DNA from 4 places in the Caballeronia sp. DA-9 genome. Region 2 is predicted to be linked to each of the others. Evidence: riboswitches for the same ligand, from Rfam matches in the RefSeq annotation. Region 2 holds a riboswitch; each other region holds the start of a gene.
What was found. Region 2 has a riboswitch for cobalamin ahead of ACRWA7_RS20160 (TonB-dependent receptor domain-containing protein). Riboswitches for the same ligand answer to the same signal wherever they lie in the genome.
Positions count from the first base shown of each region.

Region 1: another riboswitch for cobalamin. It lies ahead of cobW (cobalamin biosynthesis protein CobW); the one in region 2 lies ahead of ACRWA7_RS20160 (TonB-dependent receptor domain-containing protein).
Region 3: another riboswitch for cobalamin. It lies ahead of ACRWA7_RS00210 (TonB-dependent receptor); the one in region 2 lies ahead of ACRWA7_RS20160 (TonB-dependent receptor domain-containing protein).
Region 4: another riboswitch for cobalamin. It lies ahead of cobG (precorrin-3B synthase); the one in region 2 lies ahead of ACRWA7_RS20160 (TonB-dependent receptor domain-containing protein).

Region 1 is NZ_CP195132.1:364,673-372,105, forward strand. Features, by position in the region: gene ACRWA7_RS07960 (cobyrinate a,c-diamide synthase) at 1-405, opposite strand, end outside; gene cobO (cob(I)yrinic acid a,c-diamide adenosyltransferase) at 407-1,009, opposite strand; gene ACRWA7_RS07970 (cobalamin biosynthesis protein) at 1,029-1,403, opposite strand; cobalamin riboswitch at 1,540-1,826, opposite strand; cobalamin riboswitch at 1,917-2,188, shown strand; gene cobW (cobalamin biosynthesis protein CobW) at 2,367-3,455, shown strand; gene cobN (cobaltochelatase subunit CobN) at 3,459-7,232, shown strand; gene ACRWA7_RS07985 (ATP-binding protein) at 7,229-7,433, shown strand, end outside.
Region 2 is NZ_CP195133.1:869,964-877,396, reverse strand. Features, by position in the region: gene ACRWA7_RS20170 (ABC transporter ATP-binding protein) at 1-591, opposite strand, end outside; gene ACRWA7_RS20165 (FecCD family ABC transporter permease) at 588-1,580, opposite strand; gene ACRWA7_RS20160 (TonB-dependent receptor domain-containing protein) at 1,616-3,481, opposite strand; cobalamin riboswitch at 3,554-3,854, opposite strand; gene ACRWA7_RS20155 (ATPase) at 4,182-4,565, shown strand; gene ACRWA7_RS20150 (cell division protein ZapA) at 4,562-4,876, shown strand; RNA gene ssrS (6S RNA) at 5,025-5,206, shown strand; gene ACRWA7_RS20140 (EVE domain-containing protein) at 5,358-5,816, shown strand; gene ACRWA7_RS20135 (SIMPL domain-containing protein) at 5,911-6,639, shown strand; gene lgt (prolipoprotein diacylglyceryl transferase) at 6,737-7,433, opposite strand, start outside.
Region 3 is NZ_CP195131.1:47,439-54,871, reverse strand. Features, by position in the region: gene ACRWA7_RS00220 (ABC transporter substrate-binding protein) at 1-685, opposite strand, end outside; gene ACRWA7_RS00215 (ABC transporter ATP-binding protein) at 682-1,473, opposite strand; gene ACRWA7_RS00210 (TonB-dependent receptor) at 1,476-3,647, opposite strand; adenosylcobalamin (AdoCbl) riboswitch at 3,865-4,013, opposite strand; gene ACRWA7_RS00205 (bifunctional helix-turn-helix transcriptional regulator/GNAT family N-acetyltransferase) at 4,214-5,188, shown strand; gene ACRWA7_RS00200 (ketopantoate reductase family protein) at 5,194-6,186, opposite strand; gene ACRWA7_RS00195 (MarR family winged helix-turn-helix transcriptional regulator) at 6,330-6,782, shown strand; gene ACRWA7_RS00190 (glycerophosphodiester phosphodiesterase family protein) at 7,059-7,433, shown strand, end outside.
Region 4 is NZ_CP195132.1:375,805-383,237, forward strand. Features, by position in the region: gene ACRWA7_RS08000 (precorrin-2 C(20)-methyltransferase) at 1-193, opposite strand, end outside; gene ACRWA7_RS08005 (precorrin-8X methylmutase) at 194-820, opposite strand; gene cobG (precorrin-3B synthase) at 813-2,126, opposite strand; cobalamin riboswitch at 2,236-2,412, opposite strand; gene cbiE (precorrin-6y C5,15-methyltransferase (decarboxylating) subunit CbiE) at 2,506-3,711, shown strand; gene ACRWA7_RS08020 (cobalt-precorrin-5B (C(1))-methyltransferase) at 3,736-4,833, shown strand; gene ACRWA7_RS08025 (cobalt-precorrin-6A reductase) at 4,830-5,552, shown strand; gene cobM (precorrin-4 C(11)-methyltransferase) at 5,563-6,291, shown strand; gene ACRWA7_RS08035 (TerC family protein) at 6,360-7,097, opposite strand; gene ACRWA7_RS08040 (OpgC domain-containing protein) at 7,373-7,433, shown strand, end outside.

The DNA.
Region 1 (7,433 bases), on a different replicon from region 2:
ATACCGCGCGAGCCCGAACGCGAGCGCGCCGAACGTTTGCGCCATGCCGTGGGCGCCAATGACGGCCAGCACCGGCACGCCAAACGTGGTGGCGAGATCGGCGCTGCTGGGCGTGCCGTCGAAAAGACCCATCACGCCTTCTATCAGGATCAGGTCGGCCGTTTGCGCCGCTTCGGCGAGCAGTGCGCGGCAGCCGCGCTCCCCTACCATCCACAAATGCAATGCGTAAACAGGCGCGCCGGATGCACGTTCAAGAATCATCGGATCAAGAAAATCCGGGCCGGTCTTGAAGACGCGCACGCGCAAGCCACGGCGCGTGTGATGGCGCGCGAGTGCTGCTGTGACCGTGGTTTTACCCTGGTTCGACGCAGGCGCGCTGATGAACAATGCGGGGCAGGCGCGCACGTCAGAACTCGACGCCGCGTTGCGCCTTTACCCCTTGCTCGCGATACGGATGCTTGACCGCGCGCATCTCCGTCACGAGGTCCGCGGCCTCCACCAACGCTTCCGGCGCGTGACGTCCCGTGACGACGACATGCAGCATCGGGGGCCGTGCGTTGAGCACACCGAGCACTTCATCGAGTGGCAGGTACTCGTACTTCAGCACCGTGCAGAGTTCGTCGAACACGACCATCTGATATTCGCCGCTTTCGATCATCTGGCGCGCCGCGTCCCAGCCTTTTCGAGCCGTGGCGATATCGGCATCGCGATTCTGCGTGTCCCAGGTATAGCCGTCGCCCATCGTGATGAAATCGCAGTTGGCGATTGCGCCGAGGAAATCGCGTTCGGACGTGTGCAACGCGCCTTTGATGAACTGCACCACGCCAAGCCGCATGCCGTGGCCAAGCACGCGCACGGCCATGCCAAAGGCCGCCGTGGTCTTGCCTTTTCCCGTGCCCGTATTCACGATCAGCAGGCCCTTTTCAACCGACGCCTGCGCCTGCTTTTTCTCGTGGCCTTCCTTGCGCCGCTGCGTCATGCGCAGGTGCGATTCTTCATCCGTTTTCATCACGTTTTCCCGGTTACTGTCAGTTATTTGGCTTGTCTTCGGCAATAGCCACGGTCACGCCATCCAGCGCGATTTTGGCCCGCACGATCCGGCCATGACGCGACGCAAGCAGCGCGCAAGGCTCGCATACTCCATCTACACCGATAAGCGTCCGGACCTGTTCCGACGCACACGTAGGCACTTGCGCGACGCGTTCCTTCGAAAAAAACGCTATGGGCAAGTGGTGAAGTGCGGCGAATTCGAGCAGCGCGGTTTCATCCTGCTTGTCATCAATCGATGCCAACGCGCGGACCTTCGAGATCGACGCAGCTTCGAGGGCCGTGAAGACCGCCGCTTGAATCTGCGCCACGCTCACGCCGCGCCTGCACCCTATGCCGATGACCCAAGTGCTCACGATCGTGCTCCATCCGCGAGTCTGAAACGCACGCGACAAAGCCGGCAAGAACACTGCGAATATGAATTCATGTAAGACGATAAATGCGTTACGTCCTTCATCCGTCCCTCGCGGATGCGGCGTCCGGCGCGTCTGTGACGCGCCACTTGCGCTGGCCGGTATCCGGGCTTGGCGACCGCATTCGCTTGAGCCTTCCCGCTCCTGGGAGCAGTGGCAGTGAAGCAAATGTACGCTGAGGTCCGACAGGTCGCCAGGAAGCAACCGAACAATCCGAACCAGCGTGGGTCGCGTACCGTTGCGGGGACAGCACAGGTTTTTCATATGCGGCAAGACGCCAGGAATAAGCGCTCCTGCATCCTGTTTCCCGTTTAACTACGCGCGCAGGAAAAGCGCGCGTGAGCACCAGACGCGCGCCAAAGATAGCACAGGGATGCGTGCTAGCGCTCGGCTTTCCCGTTCCCTTATTCTTGGCCGTGAATCGCCGCAATCTTGACCGCGACGCCTCGCGAGCCTAGACTTGGCGCAGTTTCTGGTGCTCGCGCGCGGTCTCTGCCGCGCGCAGTTAAACGGGAAGCAGGGAGCGCCGCCGGATCCTCGTGCGCGCCAACCTGCGCTGCCCCCGCAACGGTAAGCGAAAGTTGCGCGACGTTTCAGGCATTGCCTCACGCCATATCACGCTTCGCGCAGCAAAGCCGGCTTCGAACACCACTGCATGCGTATTGCATGCGGGAAGGTGAAGCGGCATTTTCGCCAGCCCGGATACCGGCCGGAACGAATCAGCACTTGGAGCGACCAGTGCCGCGGGGATGCGGCACATGCTCGACACTTTCATCATGCTTTTCCGGATTGCAGCTTTGTATGCGTGTCAGGTGGCGGCGCGAGCGGCACTTATTGCTTGCGTGACACAACGGCGCTTCAGGTTGTTTCCGGCGACAGCGGACAATCGATACAACGGAGCAACGGATGCAAATGCGCAAAATCCCGGTCACTGTCGTCACGGGTTTCCTCGGCAGCGGCAAGACCACGTTGATGCGGCACATCCTTGAAAACGCCAAAGGTTTGCGGATCGCGGTGATCGTGAACGAATTCGGCGAACTGGGTATCGACGGCGAGATTCTCAAGGGCTGCAACATCGGTTGCGAGGACGAAAGCGCGACAGATCAACCGAACCTTTATGAGCTTTCGAACGGATGTCTCTGCTGCACCGTGCAGGAAGAGTTTTATCCGGTCATGGAGCAACTCGTCGAGCGCCGTGAGCAGATCGATCATGTGTTGATCGAGACGTCGGGCCTTGCATTGCCCAAGCCGCTGGTCCAGGCGTTCAACTGGCCGTCGATCAAGAATGCGTTCACTGTTGACGCCGTTGTAACCGTGGTCGATGGTCCCGCTGCGGCAAGCGGCCAGTTTGCTGCCAACCCGCAAGCCGTGGACGAACAACGCCGCGCCGATCCGAATCTCGATCATGAATCGCCATTGCATGAGTTGTTCGAAGACCAGTTGGCGTCGGCGGATCTCGTGATTCTCAACAAGACCGATCTCATCGATGAAGCGCAGCAACGCGCCGTCGAAACACTGATTCTTGGCGAGATTCCGGCGGGCGTGAAGATCGTTCCGGCGCAGATGGGGCAACTCGATCTGCATACCTTGCTCGGACTCGAAGCGGCGTCGGAGGCAACGATTCACCTGCGCGCGGATCATCACGGTTCGGCGGACGACGAGGGCCACGCGGATCATCATCACGACGATTTCGATTCTGTCGTGGTGCAGGCGCGCGTCGAGTCGCGCGAGGCGGCGGTCGCGGCGTTGCGCACGCTGGTTAATGCCAACACGATCTATCGCGTGAAGGGTTTCGCCGCGTTGCCGGGCACGCCTATGCGCCTTGTCGTTCAAGGCGTGGGACAGCGGTTCGATACATACTTCGATCGCCGATGGACAGCCGCCGAGTCGGCCGACGCAACCAGCCGCTTCGTGTTGATCGGAGAAGATCTCGATCAGGAGCGCCTTCAACACGCGCTGCTCGACGCGCTCGCCAACGCACCGGTCCAGGCCTAAGCCGTGCATCTGTTACGCACGACGCCCGGTGGTTTTGTCGATGACGCCGCGGGCGTCATGCGCATCGACCAGACGCCGGCGCCTATTGTCGTGCTGAGTTCGGCCGACACCACGCTGTCGCTTCTTGCGAGCGTGGTGCCGAATCTCGAAGCCCAATTTCCAGCCGTGCGCCTCGCCAACCAGGCGTTCTTGCGTCAACCGGCGTCGGTTGATTTTTACGTCGACGATGTGCTCAAGCATGCACGCGTGATCGTGATCGATCATCTGGGCGGCGAGGCTTACTGGCCTTACGGCATCGAGAGCATTACCACGCTGGCACGCAAGAACGGTCAGATGCTCGTGATGTTCTCCGGCGACTTGCAGGAAGATCCGAACCTTGTTGCCAAGAGCACGGCGGAGCCCGCGTTGTGCGATCAGCTCTGGCGTTATCTGCGTGAGGGCGGCGCGCAAAATGCGGAAGCGTTTCTACGTTGTATTGCGTTCAGTGCGCTGGGATATGGGCGCGAAGCCGACCCGCCGGTTCCGTTGCCTGCGGTCGCGATCTATCATCCGGCGCGGCAGATCGCGACTGTGGATGACTGGCGGAAAAGATGGACGCAGAACGCGCCCGTGGTCGCCGTGTTGTTCTATCGCGCCCATTTGCAGTCCGGAAATACCGATGTATTCGACGCGTTGATCGACGCACTCGAAGCGCAAGGGCTGAATCCGTTGCCGATTGCAATGGCGTCGCTCAAGGACCCGTTGAGCCGCGAAGTCGTGCAGCAACTGTGCGCGGATAACCATGCATCGCTGGTATTGAACACGACCTCGTTCGCGGCCGGCGTCATTGACGACCCCGCGCCGTTCGAACTCGCGGGCGACGCACCCGTGCTGCAGGTCATTCTGAGCGGCGGTAATCGCGACGACTGGGTGAAGGACAATCACGGGCTGACATCGCGCGATATAGCCATGCACGTCGCGCTGCCTGAAGTGGACGGCCGCATCATCACGCGCGCGATCAGCTTCAAAGGCCTTGCATACAGATGCAAGGCAACGCAGGTCGATGTCGTGCGGTATCAGCCCGATCCAGAGCGCGTGCGATTCGTCGCTGAATTGAGCCGGCGCTGGTGTCGCCTGCGGCACGCGCCAAACGCCGAGAAGCGTATCGCGCTCGTGCTCGCAAACTATCCGCTGAGCGAAGGGCGCATTGGTAATGGCGTGGGGCTCGATACGCCGGCATCCGTCGTGAACATTCTGTCCATGCTCGCGCGCGCAGGATATGGAACGCAGGAAATTCCCGTCGACGGCGACGCATTGATGCAGGCGCTGACCTCCGGCGTGACCAATGATCCGGTCGTGCGCGACATGCGTCCCGCGTTGCAGAGCCTTGCGCTCGATGACTATCTCGACGCATTCCACAAGCTCCCTGTCGACGTACAGCAAGAAGTGAGCGCTCGCTGGGGTCCGCCCGAAAGTGATCCCACCGTGCGGCGCGGCCGCTTCATGATCGCGGGCTGGCGCTGCGGGCAGGTGTTCGTCGGCATTCAACCGGCGCGCTCTCGCGAACGCGGCGACTATGCGAGCTATCACGATGCCGAACTCGTGCCGCCGCATTCGTATCTCGCGTTCTACTTCTGGCTGCGCTTGCGCTTTAACGTCGATGCAGTCGTGCACGTGGGCAAGCACGGCAATCTGGAATGGCTGCCGGGCAAGAGCGTCGCGTTGAGCGCGTCGTGCTGGCCCGACCTGACCCTTGGCGCAATGCCGCATCTGTATCCATTCATTGTCAACGACCCCGGCGAGGGCAGCCAGGCGAAGCGGCGTGCACAAGCGGTGATCATCGACCACCTGATGCCGCCGCTCACGCGCGCTGAAAACTATGGGCCTTTGCAAGACCTCGAACGTCAGGTCGATGAGTATTACGAAGCGCTGATGGTCGATCCGCGCCGCGCGAAGCTGTTGCGAAAGACGATTCTGGCAAGCATCGTGGAGCATAAGCTGCATGAAGAACTGGGACTCGAAAAGCCGCGCGACGCCGACACGGAAAACGCATTGCTCAATCGTGCGGACGCATATCTGTGTGAGCTTAAAGAGGCGCAGATCCGCGATGGCCTGCATGTGTTTGGCGTGTCGCCACAGGGCGTTCAACGCCGCGACACGTTGCTTGCGTTAGGCCGTTATCCAACTGGCGACGGGCAGGGCGAAAACGCGAGCGTGCTGACCGCGCTGGCTCGCGATCTGCAATTGGGCGAAGCATTCGATCCTCTGGATGCCGACTGGACCGCGGCATGGACCGGACCGCGCCCGGCCGAACTCGCGCGCATGGTCAATGCACCCTGGCGCCATCACGGCGATACGCGCGAGCGTCTTGAACTGCTTGCAACATCGCTGCTGGAAGGCAATGCGGATGCCATTGGACCGCACACATCGCAAGTGCTCGAGCGGCTAAACGGCGATCTGGTGAGCCGGCTCGATGCGTGTGGTCCGCAAGAACTGCTGCAGCTTCAGCGCGGTCTCGACGGACGTTTTGTGCCGCCGGGTCCGAGCGGCTCGCCATCGCGCGGCAGACCGGACGTTCTTCCCACCGGGCGCAACTTCTACTCCGTCGATACCCGCGCCGTACCCACACGCGCCGCGTGGACGCTTGGCTTGAAGTCCGCAAACATGCTCATTGAAAGGCATCTTCAGGAGCATGGCGATTACCCGCGCGCGATCGGTCTGTCGGTGTGGGGCACTGCGACCATGCGTACGGGCGGCGACGATATCGCGCAGGCAATGGCGTTGATCGGCGTGCGTCCGAAATGGGCGGCGGGCAGCAATCGCGTGACGGACTTCGAGATCTTGCCGATCACGATTTTCAACCGGCCGCGTATTGACGTGACGCTGCGTGTATCGGGCTTCTTTCGCGATGCATTCGCGAACCTGATGCATCTCTTCGATGCCGCTGTTCAGGCGGTCGCCGAACTCGACGATGAAGGCGAAGACATCAATCCAATCCGCGCGCGCATCATGCGGGAACGCGACGAACACATTGCCCGTGGACTCGACGCGAGGCAAGCGCGTTTGCGTGCAGGCTGGCGCGTGTTCAGCACGAAACCCGGTGCGTATGGCGCGGGCTTGCAGGAGATGATCGACGCGAGGCAATGGCAGAACGACGCGGATCTCGCACGCGGATTTCAGAGTGCCGGCGGCTACGCATACTCGCAAACGGGCGATGGCGTGGACGCGCGGGAATCGTTTGGCGCGCGTTTGTCGACGCTCGACGTGGTGGTTCAGAACCAGGACAACCGCGAGCATGACCTGCTCGATTCAAACGACTATCACCAGTTCCAGGGCGGCATGGTGGCGGCCGTGCGCCATCTTTCGGGCGCGCAGCCGCAAGCGTACAACGCCGATCACAGCAATCCCGCATCGCCACGCATACGCACCTTGCAGGAAGAGATTTCGCGCGTGATCCGCTCGCGCGTGGTCAACCCGAAATGGATCGACGGCGTGAAGCGTCATGGTTACAAAGGCGCGTCCGAACTCGCGGCGACCGTGGATTATCTCTTTGGATATGACGCTACCGCGCGAGTCGTATCGGATCATCAATACGCGCTTGTCGCCGATGCCTATGTGAACGACGCCGATACACGCGGATTCATGCAGCAGCACAATCCGCATGCACTGCATTCCATCTGCGAACGTTTGACCGAAGCCATTCAGCGTGGCTTGTGGCAAAGTCCGGGCGGCTATCAGGCGCAAATCGAACACCATCTGCTGAATGCCGAACAGCAACTCGAAGGGCTACGAACGTGAACGACATCCTCTTTCCTTTTGCCGCGTTGGTCGCGCAAAGGCCCTTGCAGCAAGCACTATTGCTCGCCGCCGTCGATCCGGCGCTTGGCGGCGTGCTGGTCAGCGGTCCGCGTGGCACGGCAAAGTCAACCACGGCCCGCGCGCTTGCCGAACTGCTTCCTGAAGGCCGATTCGTTACCTTGCCGTTGGGCGCCAGTGAAG
Region 2 (7,433 bases):
GCACGAGAAAATCACGCTGCGTTCGCGAGTCGTGACCCACGCGCTCAACGCTTCGAGACAATCGATCTGATGATGCAGGTCGAGATGCGAAAGCGGTTCATCGAGCAATAAAAGCGGCGCCTCCTGGCATAAGGCCGCGGCCAGTGCAACGCGTTGACGTTCGCCGCCGGAAAGCGACTGGATATCGCGTGACGCAAATGCGGCGAGGTCCAGCGTTTCCAGCGCCCCGTGCGCGGCCGCACGATCCGCGTCGCTCTCCCAACCCCAGCCGGTCAGATGCGGAAAGCGGTTGAGCATGACCGTATCGAGAACGTTCGCGCTGAATGCATCGTGCGAAGCTTGGGGCATCAATGCGCGGCGACGCGCCAGATCATTCGAGCGCCATTCGCGAAGCGCGCGTCCATCGAGGGAAATCGATTCCCCGGCTTCCTTCAATAACCCCGCAAGCGCCGATATCAAGGTTGTCTTGCCCGCGCCATTCGGCCCCGCGATGCACCACATTTCGCCGGGCGCGAAAGTCTGCGTGAGCGCTGCGACCAGTACGCGATCCCCTGCGCGCAAGGTAAGCTGGTTGACGTGAAGTCCGTTCATCGCACGCGCCTCAGCAGCATCCACAAGAATACCGGCACGCCGATCAGCGCCGTGATGACGCCCACTGGCAACTGCGCCGGAGCAATCACGGTGCGCGCGATCAGGTCGGCGCCCATCACAGCAAAGCCGCCCGCGAGCGCGGATGCAGGCAGCACCATGCGCTGGTCGTTACCGAACGCGAGCCGCAAGACATGCGGCACCACGAGCCCGATAAAACCAATCGTCCCGGCGGTGGTAACAGCGGCGGCAGCCGCGAGCGACGCCACCAGATACACGCGCAAGCGCAAACGCACGACGCGCACGCCGAGCGCTTCGGCGGCAATATCGCCGCGCAGCAGCACGTTGAGTTGCGGCGCCGCGGGCACGATCGCGATCAGCGCGATCACCAAGGCAATCAACCCGGGCCAGGGCATTGCAACACCGTTCAGGTCGCCGGTCAGCCAGAACACCATGCCGCGCAGGCGGTTCTCGGGCGCAATGGCAAGCATCAGTGTGATCAACGCGCCCCAACCCGCCGCGATCACCGCGCCGGTGAGCAACAATCTCGGCGATGCATCCTGCGGTTCGCCACGCCATAACTCTCGCCGGGCAAGGCCGAGGACGAGCAGTATCGATAAAAACGCGCCGGCGAATGCGGCAACGTCGACACTCCACCATGACATCGAGAACAGCATGGCGGCAAGCGCGAACGCCGCCGCGCCGCCGGACACGCCCAGCACATACGGTTCGGCCAGCGGATTGCGCAGCAGGACTTGCAGCAGCGCGCCGGCCATCGCGAGCAACGCGCCCGATGCAAAGCCGCCAAGCGCGCGCGGCAAACGCAGGCTACGCACGATTTCGTCGAGCACGTCATTACCCGGCGATACAAGCGCATGCATGACGCGCGCGGGCGACACGGGCACGCTTCCAATTGCCAGCGACGCAATCAGCACGGCCGCCGCCGCGAAGGCGAGCGCGATCCAGATCATGAAGGCGCGTTGGGCGTCCATGCGCGGGGCGGCCATCCGCCTGGCGTTATCGCGCTTCACCGCTGCTGCCAGCCGAGCGTGATGTAGACGCCGCGCCGTGGCGTGTTGTACGAATACGCAAGCTGATAGTCCTTGTTGAACAGGTTGTCGATGCGCGCGCCGACGTACCACGACTTCGTGATGTCATACCGCGCCGACAGATTCACCAAACCATAACCGCCGAGCGTGGAATCGAAGTCCTCGCGTGCGCCGCTCGTGATCCATTCGCCGCCGACGCGCCAGCCGCCTATCGACCGGTTCACGGCGAGCGTCGCAAAACGCCGGGCGCGGCGCGTGAGGTCCTGCTGATTGGTTTCATCGACAGGATTTTGCAGCGTGAACGACGCGCGGACATCCGTGCGTCCCACATGCCCTTGCCACGATCCTTCAAGTCCCTGCACTTTCGCGCGCCCCACATTCTGCGCGATAAAAAAGCCGCTGCCGTCCGACACGTAGTCGATCAGGTTCGTGTAACGCGTCTGGAATGCGGTCAGCCGCAGGATTCCCACCGCGCCCGATGCATATTGCAGCGCGCCTTCGACCGAGTGGCTGCGCTCGGGTTGTATCGATGGATTGCCGCTGAACGGATAGTACAGATCGTCGAAGCTCGGCGCGCGGAATGCGTCGGAATAGCTGAGCGTGGCTTTCCAGTGGGCATCGAAATAGTAGCCGTAGCCGAGGTAATAACTATTGGCGCCGCCAAAATCCGAATACTGGTCGCGCCGCACGTTCGCCTGAAATTGATTCGCGCCGAAGTTGCCCACGTAACCCGCGAAACCCGAATTCACATGGCGATCCGGCGCGGTGAGCTGATCCGAATCCAGAGTCTGGTCGAGATGTTCATAGCCGAACACAAACTTGTGGTCCGGCGTCAGCGCGAGATCGTTCTGCCAGGTGTATTGACGGTTTTCGGAATTGAACTTGCTGTCGTAGACGCCGTTCAACTCCGTGTTCGCACGGTCCTGCCCCTGCGCCACGGTGAAATGCGTGGTCCAGTTATCGGTGATCTTGCCGTTCGCAAACACCGAAGTAGAGCGCACGCGGTTGTGCGATTCGTTGTCGTCGGTGGGCAGGCCGAAAGCGTTATCGAAACTATTGATACCGTTTGATTGCAGGAAGCGCACGCCCGCGTCCCATTTGCTCGAGAACTGGTGCCGCAACGTTGCCGACACGCTCTCGTTGAGATAGCCGTTCGCATTCGGGTTCACATTCGGCGAGGTTGCCGGATCGATCGATGAAAACCCGTCCGTCTTTTCGCGCGAGAGCGTCACGCTGAAGGTGGTGCGCCCGTCTTTATCAAGCGCGCCGTTTGCGCCAACCTGCTGGCGCTGCGTGTGATAGCTGCCTACCTCGTTCTCGAAGTTGAAGCGCGGCGGATGATCGCCGCCGTCCTTCGTGAAGATCTGCACGACGCCGCCCACCGCACTCGATCCATACAGCGCCGACACATTACCGTTCACCACTTCCACGTGGTCGATCTGATCGAGCATGAGTTGCGAGAGTTGCGCGGCGCCCAGTCCGGCGGATTCCACCCGCACGCCATCGATCAACACGAGCGACTGCGCCGACGACGCACCGCGCAAGAACAAGCTCGCGCTCGAACCCGGGCCGCCGTTGCGCGTGATCTGCGCGCCTGCGCCGAGCGCGAGCAGGCCGGCGACGTCGGTGGCATTAGTATCGGCGATATCCTGCTGATCGAAAAGCGTTGTCTGCGCGATGGAATCGGCGAGTTTTTGCGGCGCGCGAGTCGTCGTCACCACGACGGGCGCAAGCGTGACAGGTTCGCTGGAACCCACGGTAGTTGCCGATACGGACTGGGCACTCGCGACAACGGGTAAACTGCCGCAAAGCAGCAGCACGGCGCGGGTAATGGGTGAAACCATGATGTAGGACGATCCTGTAAATGCATGCGCGACCCGCTCCCCGCAAGTCCATGCGTGACGAGCACGGCCGCGAGGCGATGCTCTCCCCGAGGCCGGTATCCGGGCTGACGACGCGTCGGCCCGCCTTCCCGCGCCAAAGGCGCAGTGGCATAAGCGTGGCGTCCGTGCCATTTCGAGTCGTGAAATGCCGTTGAAATGCCGCGAGGCGGCCGGACGTTACGCGTGGGACCGGCTTGCAACTTGCGTTGCGGTCGCTTACCGTTGCGGGGGCAGCGCAGGTTGGCGCGGTCCAGGCGGACTTTGCTCCCTGCTTCCCGTTTAACTGCGCATGCTGGATCAAGCGTGCGCGAGCACCAAGGTGGCGCGAGTTTAAGAGCGGCGCGCGAACCCGTCAAGAAAGCGGGAACATGCCGCCGTGCGGGACATTGCCGCATTTGATCGGGCGTTCGATTCACCCGTGTTTTCATGCGGTCAGACAAGTTTCGAACAAATTTGAAGCGGTAGTTTGAAAAGCGCCGATTGGCTCGCCGTCACGCAGTCGAATGGCGGCGGAATTTAACTGGATAAATCATTTCCCCTTACGAATAAAGGCTCGCGCCAATGCATTGACTTCCAACTGCTGTTACGTCTGGAAACGAACCAAATTTCTGAAGCGCCAGCGAAGCGCGCTAAAATGCGAGGTCTTAAGAGGACGCAGCACATGCTCAACGAACTCGAATCACTGTCACAAAATATTGGCCGGCTGATCAAGATCAGCGAACGCCATCATCAGGCGCATGACGCAATTGCCCAGCAACTCGACCAGTTGCGCGCGGAGTTTGCGGGTGCGCAGGAAGAACTCGCGCAAATGCGCGAGGAACGCGACGCCCTGATGGCGGAGCGTGATTCGTTATCGGCGAAAATCGACGATGCGCAAGTTCGTCTCAACGCAATTCTCGAAAAATTGCCGCGCGCGAAAAGCGCACCCGAGCCGGATAACCAGCTTGCCCTTTTGCCTCCCGATGCCAGCATCGAACCGGACACCGCCGAAGCGGCGCACGGCGCGTTGCACGAGGAATCACACCATCACGGAGAAAAGGCATGACGACCAAGCAGATCGAGGTATCCATTCTTGGCGCGCCGTACCGCCTCGCTTGCTCGCCAGAAACGGAAGGTGCACTGCGTGAAGCGGTTGCGCGCGTGGATGCGGAAATGTCGAAGGTGCGCAATGCAAGCAGCGTGCGTGGCACGGATCGGATTGCGGTAATGGCGGCGTTGTCGCTTGCGTCGGAATTGCTCAAGTTGCAGAACAGCGTGCGTCACGGCGAAGCGTTCCCTGCCGAAGAAATTCGCCGCACCATGCATCAAATGAATGAACAGCTTGGCGTGGTGATTTCACAATACGAAGCGCAGTGAATTCCAGCGTGCACATGTTTGCTAACGCTTGGGGCGCATGTGATGTCGTGGACGTTATTGCATTGCGCACACGGTTCGACGCCATGCAATCGACATAAAGTTTTCCTGTATCAGTGCTGCATCGTCGGGACGATTGGTGTACAGTGATTGCTCCCTGCCTGGTTTGCCAAGGTCATATATTCCTTGAACCAATGCCATTGTGCACGGTTGTGGGATCTTGTAGCACTGGCGAGCGCGTCACTCTGTCTGATGAGCCCAAGGTGTTGCTTACTGCGACCAATCTTGAACCCAGGTTCAGGATGCCGGCCTAGCGGCTTGGGCGGGGACCTGATTGAGCAGCATGCGTGAAGTTGCGCGCAAGGCTGCACGTAACATGCTTGACCCAAGCGAACGGCGTCGGAAATTTTCCGATGCCGTTTTCTTTTTGTACGGGTGTGCTGTGAACATTCAAGCAGCGCATCTTTTTCCGCGAGCCACGTTCATGCGCTATTGGCTGATGAAGTCAGAACCGGACGAAGCGAGCATCGACCATCTCGCGCATGCTCCGAAAAAAACCTTGCCCTGGACTGGCGTGCGCAATTACCAGGCGCGCAACTTCATGCGCGACGGCATGCAGATCGGCGACGGCGTTCTCTTTTACCACTCGAGTTGTCCGCAGCCGGGCATTGCCGGTATTGCGAAAGTATCGTCCGCGGCTTACCCCGATCCCACGCAGTTCGATTCATCCAGTCCTTACTACGATCCAAAGTCATCGCCGGAAAAGCCACGGTGGCTTCTTGTCGATGTTCACTTCGTCAAGAAGACACCGCTCATCCCGCTTTCCGCGCTTCGCGATCACGCAGAGCTTGCCGACATGCAGGTGCTTGCCCGAGGCAATCGTTTATCGATCACGCCTGTGACCGAGGCGCAATGGCGCTTTATCACCGAACATTTTTTGTAACGTCATTAAAGGAAACCGAAGGGAACTTCGTGAGCACGTGCGTCAACTAAGCATCGGTCACAATGACGTGCACTCATGCATACGGAGTTAATCGATGACAAAGAAAAACACCACTTCGGCACTCGCGGCCATTGCCCTGCTTGCTGGCGCTGCCATGGCGCAGGGCGCGTCCGCGCAAAGCGTGGTGACACAGGCGCAGCCTTCGGGCGTATTGTCGCTTTCTGCGCAAGCAAGCGAAGACGTGCCGCAGGACGTCGTTGATATCACCTTGTTTTACGAGCAGGAAGCGAAGGACGCGGCGTCATTGACGAGCGTGCTCAATCAGCGCGCCGACGCCGCGCTGCGCATGGCGAAGGGCGTCGAAAACGTGACGGCCCATAGCGGCGCGTTCACGGTGTATCCATCGACGGATCGCGACGGCCGTATTTCCGCGTGGCGCGGTCGCACGGAAGTCGTGCTGGAATCGAAGGACTTTACGGTCGCAACGAAGCTCGCCGGGAAAATGAGCGATTCCATGCAGGTGGGCAGCGTGACCTTCTCGTTGTCGCCCGAGGCGCAGCGCGAGGCGGAGCAAAAGCTTTCCACGCGGGCAATCGCTTCGTTCAAGCAGCAGGCGCAGGCTTCGTCGCAGGCGTTCGGCTATAGCGGCTATGCAATTCGTGAAGTGAATATCGGGCATAACGGCTCGTCACCGAGACCGGTAATGATGATGGCAGCCAGGAGCATGAGCGCAGACGCAAAGATGGCCGCGCCCATGGCGCTTGAAGCGGGCACGTCGACCGTGACCGTGAATGTGTCCGGGTCGGTGCAGATGAATCGTTAAACGCGTCGGCTTGACGGTTTAATAGAGCATCGGTAACGCGTTAAAAAGCCTCGCTCCGCGCGAGGCTTTTGTCGTTCTGCGCGAGTTGATTCGGCAATCAGGATACTTTCGCGGGTTTTGAAGGCATGGCGCGTTCTCTCTTATACGACCAGATCAGCAAACCAATTCCCACGATAATCATTGGCAGGGAAAGCCATTGGCCCATCGATAGATTTGCAGCCAGCAAGCCGAGATAATCATCCGGCTCACGAGCAAACTCCACGGTAAATCGCGCGACGCCATAACCAATTAGAAACACCGCCGAAATCGCGCCAACCGGCCGCTGCTTCCTCGATATCAGCCACACCACAATAAACAACGCAAAACCTTCCAGCGCAATCTCATATAACTGCGACGGATGGCGCGGCAACATTTGGTATCGGTCGAAAATCGCGCGCAGATGCCACTGCGCATCCAGATCGGGATGCTTTTGCAGCCAGACGGCGTCATCGGCGGAAGCGTTCTGGAACAACATGGCCCAGGGCGCATTCGGATTCGTGACGCGGCCCCACAATTCGCCATTGATGAAATTGCCGAAGCGGCCCGCGGCAAGGCCTAGCGGCACCATGGGCGCGACGAAATCAGTGACCTGCAGCCACGTGCGCTTGCGCTGCCACGCGAACACGATCATTGCGGTAATCACGCCGAGCATGCCGCCGTGAAAGGACATCCCGCCTTCCCATACCTTGAAGATATCGAGTGGATGGGCGAGATAAAAACTCGACTTGTAGAACACCACATAGCCCAGCCGGCCG
Region 3 (7,433 bases), on a different replicon from region 2:
TGCGCCCGCCCGCAGCCTTGATCAATGCGGTTGGCATCGCAAGGCCGCCTGCGGTGAAGGGCTTGTCCTCGCCGCTGTCATAAACGAAGACGCGCGGCGGCGCGGCGTTATTCCCAATGCGCCGCGTCACCATCGCGAGCCGCTTCTGCATGTCGTCCATCAGCATCGACGCTTGGGCGTCTGCGTCGAAGATGCGTCCCAGGTTACGCAGATCGTCATAGACGTCATTGAAGGTAGCGGCGGGACGAGGCATGACATGCGCGCACGATTCGCTCAGTTCATACACGGCAATGTGCAGTGGCGCGAGTGTCGCCGGCGTCACTGGACCGCCGACCTGCATGCCGTAGTTCCATCCGGCGAAATAGAAGTCGACGCCCGCATTGACCAGCACTTCAACCGATGGATATTGCCGCGCGAGTTCCGGCACGCCCTTCAGTTGAGCGCGCAAGGCTTCGTTGCCTGTGCTCCAGCCGCTGACGCCGGTATAACCCGCCATGCGAGACTTCAGGCCTAACGCAAGCATCATCTCCGTGAGATTGACGTCGTTGCTGACCGCGTGTTCGGGCGCATGCTGGAACACGACTTCGCGGTTGCAGCTTCGAACCGTGACCGGATAATGCGCCGCGCGTGCTTCCGAACTGACCAGCAGCAGCGCCAACAACGCAGTCGTGAACGGTTTGATCATGTCGAGTGAATGAGGGTGATGCGAGGGCATCGTGAAACGGGATGAAGGTCCACGATGGCATCGACATTGAATACGGCCTTCAACATGGCAGGCGTCAGCACGTCGTGCGGCTTGCCGTGCGTGACGATCGCGCCATTCGCGATCACATATAACCGGTCGCAAAAAGCCGCAGCAAGATTCAGGTCGTGCATGGTGGCGAGCGTCGTGATGTTCTGGTCCTTGACGAGCTTGAGCAACTCGATTTGATGGCGCAGATCCAGATGGTTCGTGGGTTCATCGAGCATCAGCACCGTTGGGCGCTGCACCAGCGCGCGCGCCAGCAATGCACGCTGTTTCTCGCCGCCCGAGAGCGAAGCGAACGCGCGTTCCCGTGCGCTCCACAGATCGACATCGCGCAACGCGCCTTCAACAATGCGTGCGTCCTCAGGCGTGGCACCGTCGAGCAGACGCTTGTGCGGCGTGCGCCCCATGCGCGCTATCTGTTCGACCGTCAGGCCGAAATCATCGGGCAGTTCCTGCAGCAACACGGCAATACGCTGCGCGGCCCATCGCGGCGACGCGCCCCAAACATCGGTCTGATCGAGCGACACCGAGCCTTCATGCGGCTTCGAAAAGCGAAATGCGCAGCGCAGCAAGCTGGTCTTGCCGCTCCCATTCGGACCGATCAGGCCGACGAATTCCCCGGCCTCCACATCCAGCGTGATCTCGCGCAGCAAGTGCGCCTGGCGGTGCTGCTCGCGTTCGGCGGGAGACCAGCTTAGATGATCGACGTGAAGTCCGCAGGACATGGTCAGAAGTTCATGGTGGCGACGACTTCGGCGGACCGGGCGGGCCCGAGCAGCCATTGCGTACCGTTATTCGCCGAGGTCACGGCGTAAGCGCGGTTGGCAAGGTTGCGCAGATAAAGCGCGATGTTGACCTGCCGCGTGGCTTGCCATTGTGCGGACAGGTCGAAGACCGTGTACGAAGGCACGTCGACGGAATTGGCATTGTCGCCGTATCGCCGGCCAACGTAGCGCAGGCCCGAACCGATTACCCAGTCCGCTGCGGGCCTGTAGGTCAGCCACAGGTTGGCCGTCTGCTCCGGGATGTTCAACGGCACGTTGCCGGCGCGCGATACCGCGACGCCGTTCACGGTCTCGTTGAAGTCGTCGTAGCGGGCGCGCAGCAAGGCCGCATTCGCCTCGATAGAAAATCCCCAGCCGAGCTTGAATGCCCCCGACCATTCGATGCCGCGCGACGATTGTTCGCCAACCTGCTGCTGGATCGCGGGATTGAGCGGATCCTGGCTCAACAGGTTCTTCTTCACGATCTGATAGAGCGCGAGCGTCCAGAAGCCGCGACCGTTCATGATGTCCTGCTTAACGCCGGCTTCCAGTTGCTGTCCAGTTGCAAGCTTGAACGCGGTCTGCGCCTGCGACATTGTGATCAACGAACCCACGCTGTCGGCGCCGCGCGTGTATTGTCCGTAGACGGACATCGACGGCGTGAGCTGGTAGACAAGTCCGAGACGCCATCCAGCGTTCGACAAGGTCTTGCTGAAAGTGCTGCCATTGCCGAGTTGCTGGCGCCAGAAATCGACGTAGTCATAACGCGCGCCCCCGACCACCGACACACGCGGCGTCAACTCTAAGCGGTCTTCGGCGAAGAGGGCGGCTTGCCGGGTGCGCGTGTAGAACTCCGGCACGGTCGGGTCGCTGCTCGCGAACACGCCCGGGTCGAAGCTGTCGGCATTGACCATCGACGAACCATCGAAAGGCGTGTTGCTGTCGCGCTGGAAGGTGATCTGGTTCGCCTCCGCGCCTATGACGAAACGGTTCGCGTGACCCATGGCGTTGCCATCGAAGGTCGCGTCGAGACGATTGCCGATTTGCCGCTCATGATGAATGATCTCGATGTAGTCGCTGCGCGTAATCTCGCGCGTCGATGGATCGAGCAGATAGCTTTCACTATCGCGATAGTGCCGGTTCGTCGTCAGGTAATAGAGCTGGTCGCGAATCGTAATGCCATCGGTTGCGTGATAGATGCCCGAGAGCCGCGTCGACTGATCCATGTAGGCAATCAGCGGATTGCCGACGTTGTAGTTCTTGTAGCGCAACGAGGTATCGAGCGCGCCGTCGTTCACCGGCGTACCGAGATAAGTCGCGGGCCGCTGGCGCCCGTAGTCATAGTCGAGCGTGAAAGACAGGCGCGGCGAAACATCGAGTTTCAACGCGCCGCCAAGCGCGGTCGTGTGCGATTCACCCCGATCCACCCAGCCGTTCGAGCGGTTGTCGCTGACATAGAAGCGGTAGGAGAGCATGGCGCCGAGCGCGCCCGTGGTATCGAAGGCAACGTGCTTCTGGCCTTCCGTACCAATACCCAATTGCACCGTCGTTGCATGGTCGCGCTGCGGCTGCTTCGGCACGACATTCACGACGCCGCCTATCGCGCCCTCGCCATACAGCACTGACGCAGGCCCGCGCAATACTTCAATGCGATCGACGGACCACGTATCGAAAGGGTAGGTCATGGTGCCCGCGCCCGGGTACAGGCGGGTGCCGTCATAGAGTGTCATGACGGATTCCTGGCCGCTGAAGCCGCGCACGCTCAACGCCGTGCCGCCATTGCCGGGCGAGCCGTCGCTGACAAATCCGGTCGCGCGCGTGACGGCGTCCGAGACGCTCTGGTCGCCGCGTTCCGCGATCTGTTTTACGGTGACGGTCTCCACGCTCGCGGGCGTGTCCAGGCTCGAAAGACCAAGGCGCGAGCCAGTGTGTGTGGGCGTTGCGAGCGGCGCGGTATCGATGCTGTTCGTGTCGTTCACCACGACGGGCGGCAATGTCGATGTGGTCTCATCGGCAAATACCGGCGACGCACTGAGCACACATAGGACCGCGAGCGCGGTTCTCTTCGGACGGCGCGATTGATAACCGCACCGGCTTCTCCGGCTGCTATGCGCCGAATTCCAGTTTCGTCCCATCTTGTTCCCCAAAGCGTATGCGTGTCTCGCCGCGCGAGGCAGCGATGACTTCTGTTGTGTGAGCGCTGACGATTCACGGCATGGCCGCGACCAATCGAATCAAGCTGTTCGTGTTGCTTTGTCCAAGGGCGGATATCGGCCGCTGGATGGCAAACGCGATTGATCGGGACAACAGGGACTTGCAGGGAAATGGATAACGCTGGCAGCGTCGGTCATGCGAGGTTCTCCAGGGGTTTCGCGCCCCATCAAAATTGGCTGGATTACGACGCCCAGGTCTGACTTCCGACCCCAAAGGGCCAGTCACAGTGGCGCGACCGCGCCGGATTCTCGCCGGCTTCCAAACGTCGTAGCCGCGCATTTTACGTGCGAAAGTGATCGACGTAAGACAAGTTTCGAAACAAACCAGCGATCGGACAGCCTCCAGATGCGATGTAATATTATTACATTCGTCGTCGGAAGAAACCAGATTATTTCGATGACCAATGGATCTAAGCTCGCAACGCAAGCTTGCACAAGTTGCGGCTCACAACTATATTGGTTGCGAACCGCAACCAATTGGGCCGATCATGGACTTTGTCGATATCCCCGCCAAGCCGCGAGAAACCACGATTCTCGAACTCCGGAATTTCTCCCGAAAACTGGTTCGCGAGCTTGGTTTCATGCGAGCAACGCTGGCCGACAGCGATCTCGCTCCGTCCGCGGTACACGCGATCATTGAAATTGGAACGGCGCCAGGGATAAGCGCCAAAGCCTTGGGCAACATCCTGCGTCTGGATAAATCGAATACGAGCAGGCAGGTAGCCAAGCTGGAAGCTGGCGCGCTCGTGAGGCGCGAGGTCGCAAAAGACGATGCCCGTTCGTCCGGGTTGTATTTGACGGAGGCAGGGCAGAAGCTCCGGAAAAAAATCGACCGGTTTGCGACGGATCAGGTATCCAGCGCGCTCCGGCGCATGGCGCCCTTCGACCAGCAGGCCCTGGTCCGTTCTCTCGCGCTCTACGCCGACGCGCTCGCGCAGGACAACGCTGCTGAAACGGTGGCCCGAGATATCGCGGAGACGGGGATTCAGGAAGGGTATCGGCCGGGCTGTATTGGTGACATTGCAAGCTTGCACGCACGGTTCTATTCGGCGCACTGGAATTTTGGCGTGTTCTTCGAAAAGAAGGTAGCGACAGAGCTTGCGGCGTTTGCCGGTTCATTGCCAGCCAATGGCAAGGCGCTATGGCTCTACATTGAAAATGATCGCGTTCTCGCTTCGCTGGCAATCGATGGAAACGAAAACACAGGCGTTGCCCATTTGCGATGGTTCATTGTGGACGATTCGCTGCGCGGTTGCGGCGTCGGGCGGCAACTGATGTCATACGCCATGAACTATGTCGATGAACGATTCAGCGAAACATATCTCTGGACGTTCAAGGGTCTGGATGCGGCGCGCCATCTTTACGAGTCGTTTGGCTTTCGATTGATCGAAGAAGCCGAAGGAGATCAGTGGGGAAGCAAAGTCGTGGAGCAACGGTTCAGTCGCGGTACGGTCTTGCTTTGATGCGATCAGGTTCGCCTGACGAGGTTTGCGTTCAACTGCCCCACAAGGCCATACAACACGCTCAGGAACGGCGCTGGAATTCCCGCCTTCGATGCAATCTCACAGGGCGCGCCAAGAATCGCTTCGATCTCCAACTGGCGGCCGGCTTCCACGTCCTGAAGCATCGACGTCTTGAACGCGCCGAGCTTGCGTGTCAGCGCGTTGCGGGCGTCGGTGGTCATGGTCAGTTCAATCCCGATCGCCTTGCCAATGCGCCGCGCTTCTTCCATGACGGCAACCACGAGTTCCTTCGTGAGCGGATCGTCGAGGATCACGTCGCCGGTCGAGCGCGTGATTGCGCTGATCGGATTCATGGTCATGTTGCCCCACAGCTTGACCCAGATGTCGCGACGAATGTCGTTGGAGGCAACCACGTCAAACCGGGCGCGGCGCAAAAGCTCTATGGCGTTGGCTGCGCGATCAGCGAGCCGCGCAGACCCGGGCCCGATGATCAGCTCATTGCCGTGGCCTTTCCTGATCACGCCTGGCTCTGCAATCGACGATGAAATATGCACGACGCATCCAGAAGCTTGCGACGGCGGCAGCACTGCCAATACCGCGCCTGCCGGATCCACCGACTCGAGACGTTGACCCGCGAGCGCGCCGCCAAATTCGTGGAGATACCACCACGGCACCCCGTTCATGACCGACACGATATGCGTGCCGGGGCCGACCAGCGGCTTCAGCGAAGCGGCGGCCGCAGTCAGGGCGGGTCCTTTCAGGCAGATGAACAACAGATCCTGTACGCCCAATGTGTCGGGCAGGTCGGTCGCATGAAGGTCGATCACGTAACGATCGTCGCCATCGATTACCGAAAGGCCGTCGCGCTTTATGGCGTCCAGATGCGCGCCTCGCGCAAGCAGACTGACCGGCACGCCCGCGCGCGCAAGCCGGGCTGCCACGATACCGCCAATGGCGCCGCCGCCGACTACAGTGATCTTCGAATCGTGCCTGGTCAAAACTCCGCCTCCTGAAGCGATCCCTGTCACGTTGATCCGGGATTACGCTAAGCTGATGCTATCGATTAATTGATGCGTGCGCAAGCATCGGAAATCCAATACATGTGCGTTGCCATAAAAAGGGCGGATGCCGGAGGAAAGGAATGAACGATACGATCATGATTCAAAGCCTGTTTACCTATCGGTTGCATATGCTTAAGAAACAGACCGACAAGGCCATGAACGGGGCATTCAGCAACGGCATCTCGTTGACGTTGACCGAAGCCCGCGTCTTGCTGAGCGTGGGTTCGTTTGGCGCGCTTTCTGTATCCGATCTTGGACGGGCATCGAATCTGGACCGCAGTCAGGCCAGCCGCGCAACTGACATTCTTGAGAAGAAAGGACTGGTGCAAAAGACGTCGAACACAACCGATGGCCGTGGTGTTGTCGTTACGCTGACCACGAAGGGCAAGCGAACCTATGCACGTGCCACCGTCATTGCGAAAACGCAAAACGACGAGATCCTGGCGGCGCTGCTGCCCGCCGAACGCAAAGCGATCCATTCAATGCTCGCAAGACTTGTCGATGCGCAATGCGCCGAAGAGGCAGTCGAATGAAGTTCAATGCTTGCTTTCATTAATTTCAAAATACGTACACATTCTCCTGACCTTAAGCTCTTGCCTGGCGCGTGAACTTTACGGTCATGCACGCGCTCGCTATAAACAGGATCCGCCAGGAGATTGAACAGCGGGGCTTTGCGCTGCGAAGTCACATCACCGTCACTGAGCGCTGGCAATAATCCGTAAGAATTAAAACACCTTACGGGAAACTACATGAAATACGAACGAAAGCATAAAAAGCTGCCTTTCCCGCTCGGACGCGTCGCCGCAACAATGGCTCTTCTCGGCTTGAGCGTGCTTGCGGGCTGCAACGGCAACGACGACAACGCTAACCCGCCGTCGGTGACGGCTTTTTCAACACTGGACGGCAAGCAGCCGCTCGTTATCGGGCATCGTGGATTGCCGGGTTTGCGGCCTGAAGAAACGCAACCGTCCTATGAACTTGCAGCCGATAACGGCGCGGACGCGCTGGAAGAAGACTTGCACCTGTCGAAGGATTGCGTGCTGGTTGCACGTCATAATCCCTGGCTCTCCGACAACACCAACATTGCCGATGTCGCCAGGACCAATGCGTCGGTGGCGGCCCGCAAACGCGTGGTCCCGGGCGTGTTGGTCAACGTCAAATGGGCGACAACGCCTACCTCGGGG
Region 4 (7,433 bases), on a different replicon from region 2:
CGGGATAAACCAGCGGCATGCGCGTTTGCGCGTCCTTCAAATGCCCTTCGATAATCCCGAACGCGTTGCCTTTTTTACCCTTCGCGACGAAGTAAGCCACCACCGGCGCCGATGTCAGCAGGCGCAACGCTTTAACCGTGATCAGTTCGGGGTCGCCGGGACCCACGCCCAGGCCGTAAAGACGTCCGCTCATCTATTCGGTCTCCGAAGCGAGCGCATTCACCGCGGCGGCGGCCATGCCGCTGCCGCCGCGCCTGCCTTGCAATGCAACGAACGGTACGCCGCGGCTGTCGGCGGCGAGAAGCGCCTTCGATTCCGCCGCGCCGATGAAACCCACCGGAAAGCCCAGGATCAAGGCGGGTTTTGGTGCGCCTGCGTCGAGCATGTCGAGCAAATGAAATAGCGCGGTAGGCGCATTGCCGATCACCACCACGCTGCCGCCAAGATCCGGCCGCCACAATTCGAGCGCGGCAGCCGAGCGTGTGTTGCCGAGTTCGCGGGCACGTTCGGGCACGGATGCGTCGTTGAGCGTGCAGATCACGCGGTTATTGGCGGGCAGACGCGAGCGCGTGATGCCTTCGGCGACCATGCGCGCGTCGCAGAGAATGGGCGCGCCGCGCTTGAGCGCTTCGCGGCCCGCTGTGCCCGCGCCATCCGAAAACACGAGATCATCGATCACGTCCGTCATGCCGCATGCGTGGATCACGCGCACGGCGAGTTTTTCGAGGTCGGGGGGAAAAGTGGCGAGGTTCGTTTCGGCGCGGATGGTCGCGAACGACGCACGATAAATCGCCTGGCCGTCGCGGATGTAATCAAGCATCTGTGGTGCTCCGGGCAAGCCATAGGGCTGCCTCTTCAATGGTGATGTGTCGGGCGACGGGTTCGGGCGCCTGCAAGTACAGGTCGTAGCGGCCCGGGGCGACGGCGAGCAAGGTTGTATCCACGCGGTGCGCCGCTGCACACGAACGCGCGCAACCGCTCAGGTGGACGTCGCCTTTCGTATGCAGCAAGGGCGCGAGCCGCCGGGCGTCGGCTTTGGTATCGGAGAAGCTTTTGGCGCAGCCTTGAGAACCCGTGCAGGCGATCAGCCGCGCGAAGGGTTCGTTCGCCGCCGTTGCAAGGCCGAGCGCCTTGAGCCGTGCGATGGTGGGCTGGGCTTTTTCGATTGGCACGTCCAGCAGCATCACGCTTTGCCACGGTGTCATACGCATGCGCGGCGCGAGTTCGGCGAGCGCTTGCAGCGTGTTTGCATCGAGACGGCCAAGCGGGACTTGCGCGCCGATGCTCACAGTGCCCTCCGTTCTTTGCCGATGCACGCCGAAACGCCGCCGCGCATCGGATGGCGTACGCCTCCAGGCGCTCGCATTCCGTTCAATCGCGAAGTCGAGCTTGCGCTGCGCATGATCGATAATCGCCTCGATGCCGATTGTGTTCAGCAAGTCACGCATTCTCGTTTGCTCGGGCGACGCAAGATCGAGGAACGTATGCAGCAATGCACTCGCAACTGCGGGCACGCGCGCTTGCTCGACTGACGCCAGCGGTGGCATATGTTCGTCGAATACTGGAGGACATCCGCCGAGCCCAAACACAAATCGATCCGCCGATACCGCCGAGAACCATACATCGTGCGGATGATCGAGCATGGCGAGGCGCTCGCCGCCATCGAGCATGATCGCGAATTTCGGCGATAACGCCTGCAGCCGCGCATCGCGCTGCAACTGATCGAGCAATCTGCGCGCAAGCGGCGTGACGTCCAGCGTGGCGTCTGGATCGAGACCGGCGAGCGGATTGATCATGAGATTACGGACATCGTCGGAACCGGGTGTGGCCGGGCCGAGTCCGATCCTGACCAGCCGCGAAATCAGCTCATCTTCCGCGCCCGGGCGCACGCCACGGATCTGCAGATTCGAACGATTGGTTGCATCGATACAACTTGAGCCTACCGCCCGCGCCACTTCCGCGACCTCGCGAGCCTGCGCTGCGCTCAACTCGCCGCCGTAGAGGCGAATGCGGCACAGGCCGCCATCGCGAGCAGGGACGATCCGCATCAGGCCGGGACATGCCGATGGCCTCGATGCCGGTATTAACCCGCGTTCAGCAGTGAGCGATTCGAGTGATGCGTTCAAAGCGTGACCCGTTCGGTCTCGCGCGGCGCCTCGACTCTGACCCGCGGTTTCGTATGCGAAAGCGCGGGCAGGATCGCGGCATCGGTACACCCCGCCCGATGCTGGCTTGCACGAAGAATTCCGGCCGGCAGGTCTCTTGGCTGGCAGGTCGCCGTCCGCACCGGCCTTCCCAGTCGAAACCAGTGGCAGTGGAGCGCGGACTCGCTGCGTACAATTGCGGGGGCAGCCACAGTTTTGCTGTGTTCCCTCTTAGGCCCCTCGGGGCACCGGCTAAATCGCGATATTATGCCCGTTTTCGCAGCCTATAAAGCCAGCGGCCGTGTGGCCGCGCCGGTCAGGCAAGCACGCAAGCGACGAATGAACCAGACGAGGTTGACGGATGGCACCGTGGTTGACCGTGGTGGGGATCGGAGAAGATGGCTGGCATGGACTCGGCCGGGACGCGCGCGAGGCGTTGCTGGCCGCCGATACCATTTTCGGCGGCCAGCGCCATTTCGACCTTTTACCTGGGCGCATTGGCGCGGAGCGCTGCCCCTGGCCAATGCCGTTTTCGATTGCGCCGGTGCTTGAATACCGTGGGAAGCGAGTATGTGCGCTCGCAAGCGGCGACCCCATGATGTTCGGCGTTGGCGCGACTTTTACGCGCGAACTGGAGGCGCACGAATTCCGCGTACTTCCCGCGTTGTCTTCCGTGTCGCTTGCTGCAGCGCGGTTGCACTGGCCGTTGCAGGACGTGGTTGTCGTCTCCTTCGTTGGGCGTCCGGTCGCGGCGCTTGGCGTGAACGTTCACCACGGCGCGCGCATGGTCGTTCTCAGCAGCAATGAATCGAGCGCTTTCGACATCGCGCGGCTGTTGCAGCAGCGCGGTTTCGGGGCCAGCCGGATGAGCGTGTTCGAACACCTGGGCGGCGAGCGCGAGCGTCGCATCGACGGCGTTGCCAACGCCTGGACTCAGGAAGCCGGCATGGCCGCGCTGAACCTCGTGGCGATCGAATGTATCGCGGATGACAACGCATTGCGCCTGCCGCTCACCTCCGGTCTGCCCGACGATGCCTATCAACATGACGGCCAGCTCACCAAGCGCGATGTCCGCGCGATCACGCTCGCGCGGCTCGCACCCGAGCCCGGCGAATTGCTTTGGGATGTGGGCGCGGGGTGCGGGTCGATCGGTATTGAATGGATGCGCTCACATTCAAGTTGCCGCGCCATTGCCGTTGAAGCGGATAGCGGTCGGCAACGTTTTATTCAACGCAATCGCGACGCGCTCGGCGTGCCCGGGCTTCGACTCGTGGAAGGCGAAGCACCCGGTGCGTTGTCCGGATTGCCGTCGCCGGATGCGATTTTTGTCGGCGGTGGCGTGACGGTTCCCGGCATGCTGGATACATGTTGGGATCGTCTGAGGAAGGGCGGCCGGATGATCGTCAACGCGGTCACGATTCAAAGCGAGGCGACGCTCGTTGCGTGGCGCGCGGCGAACGGCGGCGAGTTGACACGCATTGCTGTTGCGCACGCGCAGCCGCTCGGCGCCTTCGATACATGGCGTCAGGCGCTTCCCATTACGCTGCTGCACGCAGTGAAGTCATGACGCGCATTTCGAGCCGTTGCCGCCATGCGTGACGAGACGCCCGAACAGCCTGCGCCGTTGCGCACGGGCCTCACCACCGGCAGTTGCTCCACGGCGACGTCGCTTGCAGCAGCGCGTCTGCTGCTTGGCGGCGTTGTTACCGAGCATGCCGACATCACGTTGCCGAAGGGCCAGCAGGTCGTGTTGCCGCTCGTGTTCTGCCGCCTGGTGGACGGCGACGCTCGTCATGCCGAAGCCGGCACGATCAAGGATGCGGGCGACGATCCCGACGTCACGCACGGCGCAATCGTCTTCGCGCGCGTGCGCCTGGTGGAGCAGCCGGGCGTGCAGTTTTTCGCGGGACCCGGCGTGGGCACCGTGACGCGCGCCGGGCTCGCGCTCGCTATCGGCGAACCCGCGATCAATCCTGTGCCGCGGAAAATGATGTTCGAGCACCTCGCCGCACTCGCCAGTGAATATGCCTACGCCGGTGGATTCGAAGTGAGCATTGGCGTGGAGAACGGCGCGGAACTGGCGGCGAAGACCATGAATCCGCGTCTGGGTATCGTTGGCGGCTTGTCGATACTCGGCACGAGTGGCATTGTGCGGCCGTTTTCGTGCGCGGCTTATATTGCTTCGATCCATCAGGGTATCGACGTTGCGCGCGCGAATGGCTACGTTCATATTGCGGCGTGCACGGGCAATCAAAGCGAAGACGCCATGCGCGTTCGATACAACTTGCCCGACATCGCCCTGATCGAAATGGGCGATTTCGTGGGCGCCGTTCTCAAGCATTTGCGACGTGCGCCTGTGAGCAAACTCAGCCTGTGCGGCGGCTTCGGCAAGATCAGCAAGCTCGCCGCGGGACATATGGATTTACATAGCCGGAACTCCAGCATCGACCTGCCGCAACTTGCTCATTGGGCTGCGGGCGCTGGCGCGAACGAACCGTTGCAGGAAGCCATGCGCGGCGCCAATACCAGCCAGGAAGCATTGCTGCTCGCGCGCAATCAAGGCGTGCCGCTTGGCGATATTGTCTGCGAACACGCACGGCAATTCGCGTTGAGCGTGGTGCCTGAAGGTATCGATGTCGAGTGTTTCGCCATCGACCGGCAAGGGCGTGTTGTGGGAGCGGCGCAATGAAGCGCGTCCTGCTCCTCGGCGGAACGGGCGATGCATTGACGATTGCACGCCACCTCGGTCCGCAGCACGTTTATAGCCTTGCCGGATTGGGGCGCACGCCCGCGGATCTGACCTGCCGCGTGCGCGTGGGCGGGTTCGGCGGAGTGCAGGGACTCGCGGCTTTTATAGAGGCAGAATCCATTGGACTGGTCGTCGATGCAACGCATCCCTACGCCGCGCAAATGAGCCGTCATGCAAGCGCGGCCGCGGTGCTCACGAAAATCCCATGCTGGGCGCTGCGCCGCGCGCCGTGGGAACCGCAGGCAGGCGACGATTGGCGCGACGCTCCCGGCTTCGCGTCGATCATGCAGACTATCGCTGTATTTAAACATCCACTTTGGACACTGGGCCGCGAGCCGCTCGATCATCTCGACGCAATACCATCGTGGCAGCACTGGACCATTCGCTGCCTTGATCCGCATGACGGCAACGCGCGCGCCACGATTATCGCGGCGCGTGGACCGTTTTCACTCGATGGCGAACGCGCCTTGTTCGATCAACACCGTACCGATGTCCTCATCAGCAAGAACAGCGGCGGTGCGGCGACCGAAGCGAAACTTGCTGTAGCGCGCGAGCGCGGCGTGCCTGTCGTGATGCTGCAACGACCGCCACTTCCTCCAGTCGAACGTGAGTTCACCAGCACGGTTACGCTCCTGAACGCGCTCGACGCTTTTATATGACACCCCCTAAATGACGGTCTATTTCATTGGCGCGGGACCCGGCGATCCCGAACTCATCACCGTAAAAGGGCAACGGCTCGTGCGCTCGTGCCCGGTCATTCTGTACGCCGGATCGCTGGTGCCGGAAGCGGTGCTGAGCGGGCATCGTGCGGAAACATGCGTGAACACCGCCGAGCTTCATCTCGATGAAATCATCGCGTTGCTCGAAACGGCACACGCGAAAGGACAGGACGTGGCGCGGGTTCATTCCGGCGATCCGTCACTGTATGGCGCGATCGGCGAACAGATTCGTCGCCTGAAAGTGCTTGGTATTCCATATGAAATCGTGCCGGGCGTGACGGCTGCGGCGGCGTCGGCGGCGGCGCTCGGATGCGAATTCACGCTCCCCGGCATTTCGCAGACGGTGATTCTCACGCGCTTCGCCACGAAGACGTCGATGCCCGAAGGCGAGCAGCTCGCCGATCTCGCGCGCCATCGCGCGACCATGGCGATTCATCTTGGCGTGCGCCATATCGAGCGCATCGTCGCGGATCTGATCCCGCATTACGGCGAGGATTGCCCCGTCGCCGTGATCTTCCGCGCGAGCTGGCCCGACGAAGAGAAGGTCCTGGGCACGCTCGCGGACATTGCCGGGAAAGTGATTGAAACAGGCATTGAAAGGACGGCTTTGATCGTGGTGGGATACGTGCTGAACGCCGAGGGATTCACGGATTCCTCGTTGTACCAGAAGCTATCCTGAAGAACAAAAAAACGCCGCGCAGCTTGAGGCTGCGCGGCGCTCCGCGATCCGGACTCAACGTCAACGCGTCACGCGCGTTTGCTTTTCGCTCTGCGCGACAGCATGTTCAAGCCTTCGACCAGCGCCGAGAACGCCATCGCCGCGTAGATATAGCCCTTCGGAACGTGCGTTCCGAACCCTTCCGCGACCAGCGTCATCCCGATCACCAGCAGGAAGCCGAGCGCGAGCATCACGACAGTCGGATTCCTTTCGATAAACCGCGACAACGGACCTGCCGCGAACATCATCACGGCCACCGCCGCAATCACCGCCACGAACATGATGGGGATGTGCTCGGTCATGCCGACGGCGGTCACGATGCTATCGATGGAAAACACCAGATCCAGCACGAGAATCTGTCCGATCGCCGACCACGGCGTAAGCGACGAGGTCTTCACGGGAGCGCCGGATTCGTCTGAGTCATGCGAGACGTGATGGTGGATTTCCGTGGTGGCCTTCCACACCAGGAACACCCCGCCGGCAATCAGGATCAGGTCGCGCCACGAAAAGTCGTGTCCGAACAGCGTGAAAATGGGCGCGGTCAGCCGCACGATGAGCGCAACCGTGCCGAGCAGGCCGAGCCGCATGATCAGCGCGAGCCCGATGCCCAGACGTTGCGTGCGCGCCCGATGGGCTTCGGGCAATTTGTTCGTGAGGATCGAGATGAAGATCAGGTTGTCGATGCCAAGGACGACTTCCATGACCACCAGCGTGGCCAAAGCTGCCCAGGCGGTGGGATCACTTGCAAGTGCAACGATGTAATCCATGAGATGTGAGGATTGTCCGGGTTGAGTATGAATAGCGCCGATGTCGCGAGCTCTGGAATCATACGCGACGTCAGGCACGATAATGTAAGCTTAATGAAATATTTGAGAGTGCTTTCCCGGCGATAAAGTTCGCGCGCCGATGTCCGGTACACGGCAAATCGCCAAAAACCCCCGAACGCAAATACGGGTAAACTCGCGGTGCCGTACGCCATTCCTCAGCGGGAATAGCGCCTCTCACGTTCGCTGCCCGATTCGGCAGTCTTTCGGGTTACGCAATGCAGGGAAAATCGCAACGACTGGTTGAGCTGGACTTTTTTCGCGGCCTCGTCCTGCTCG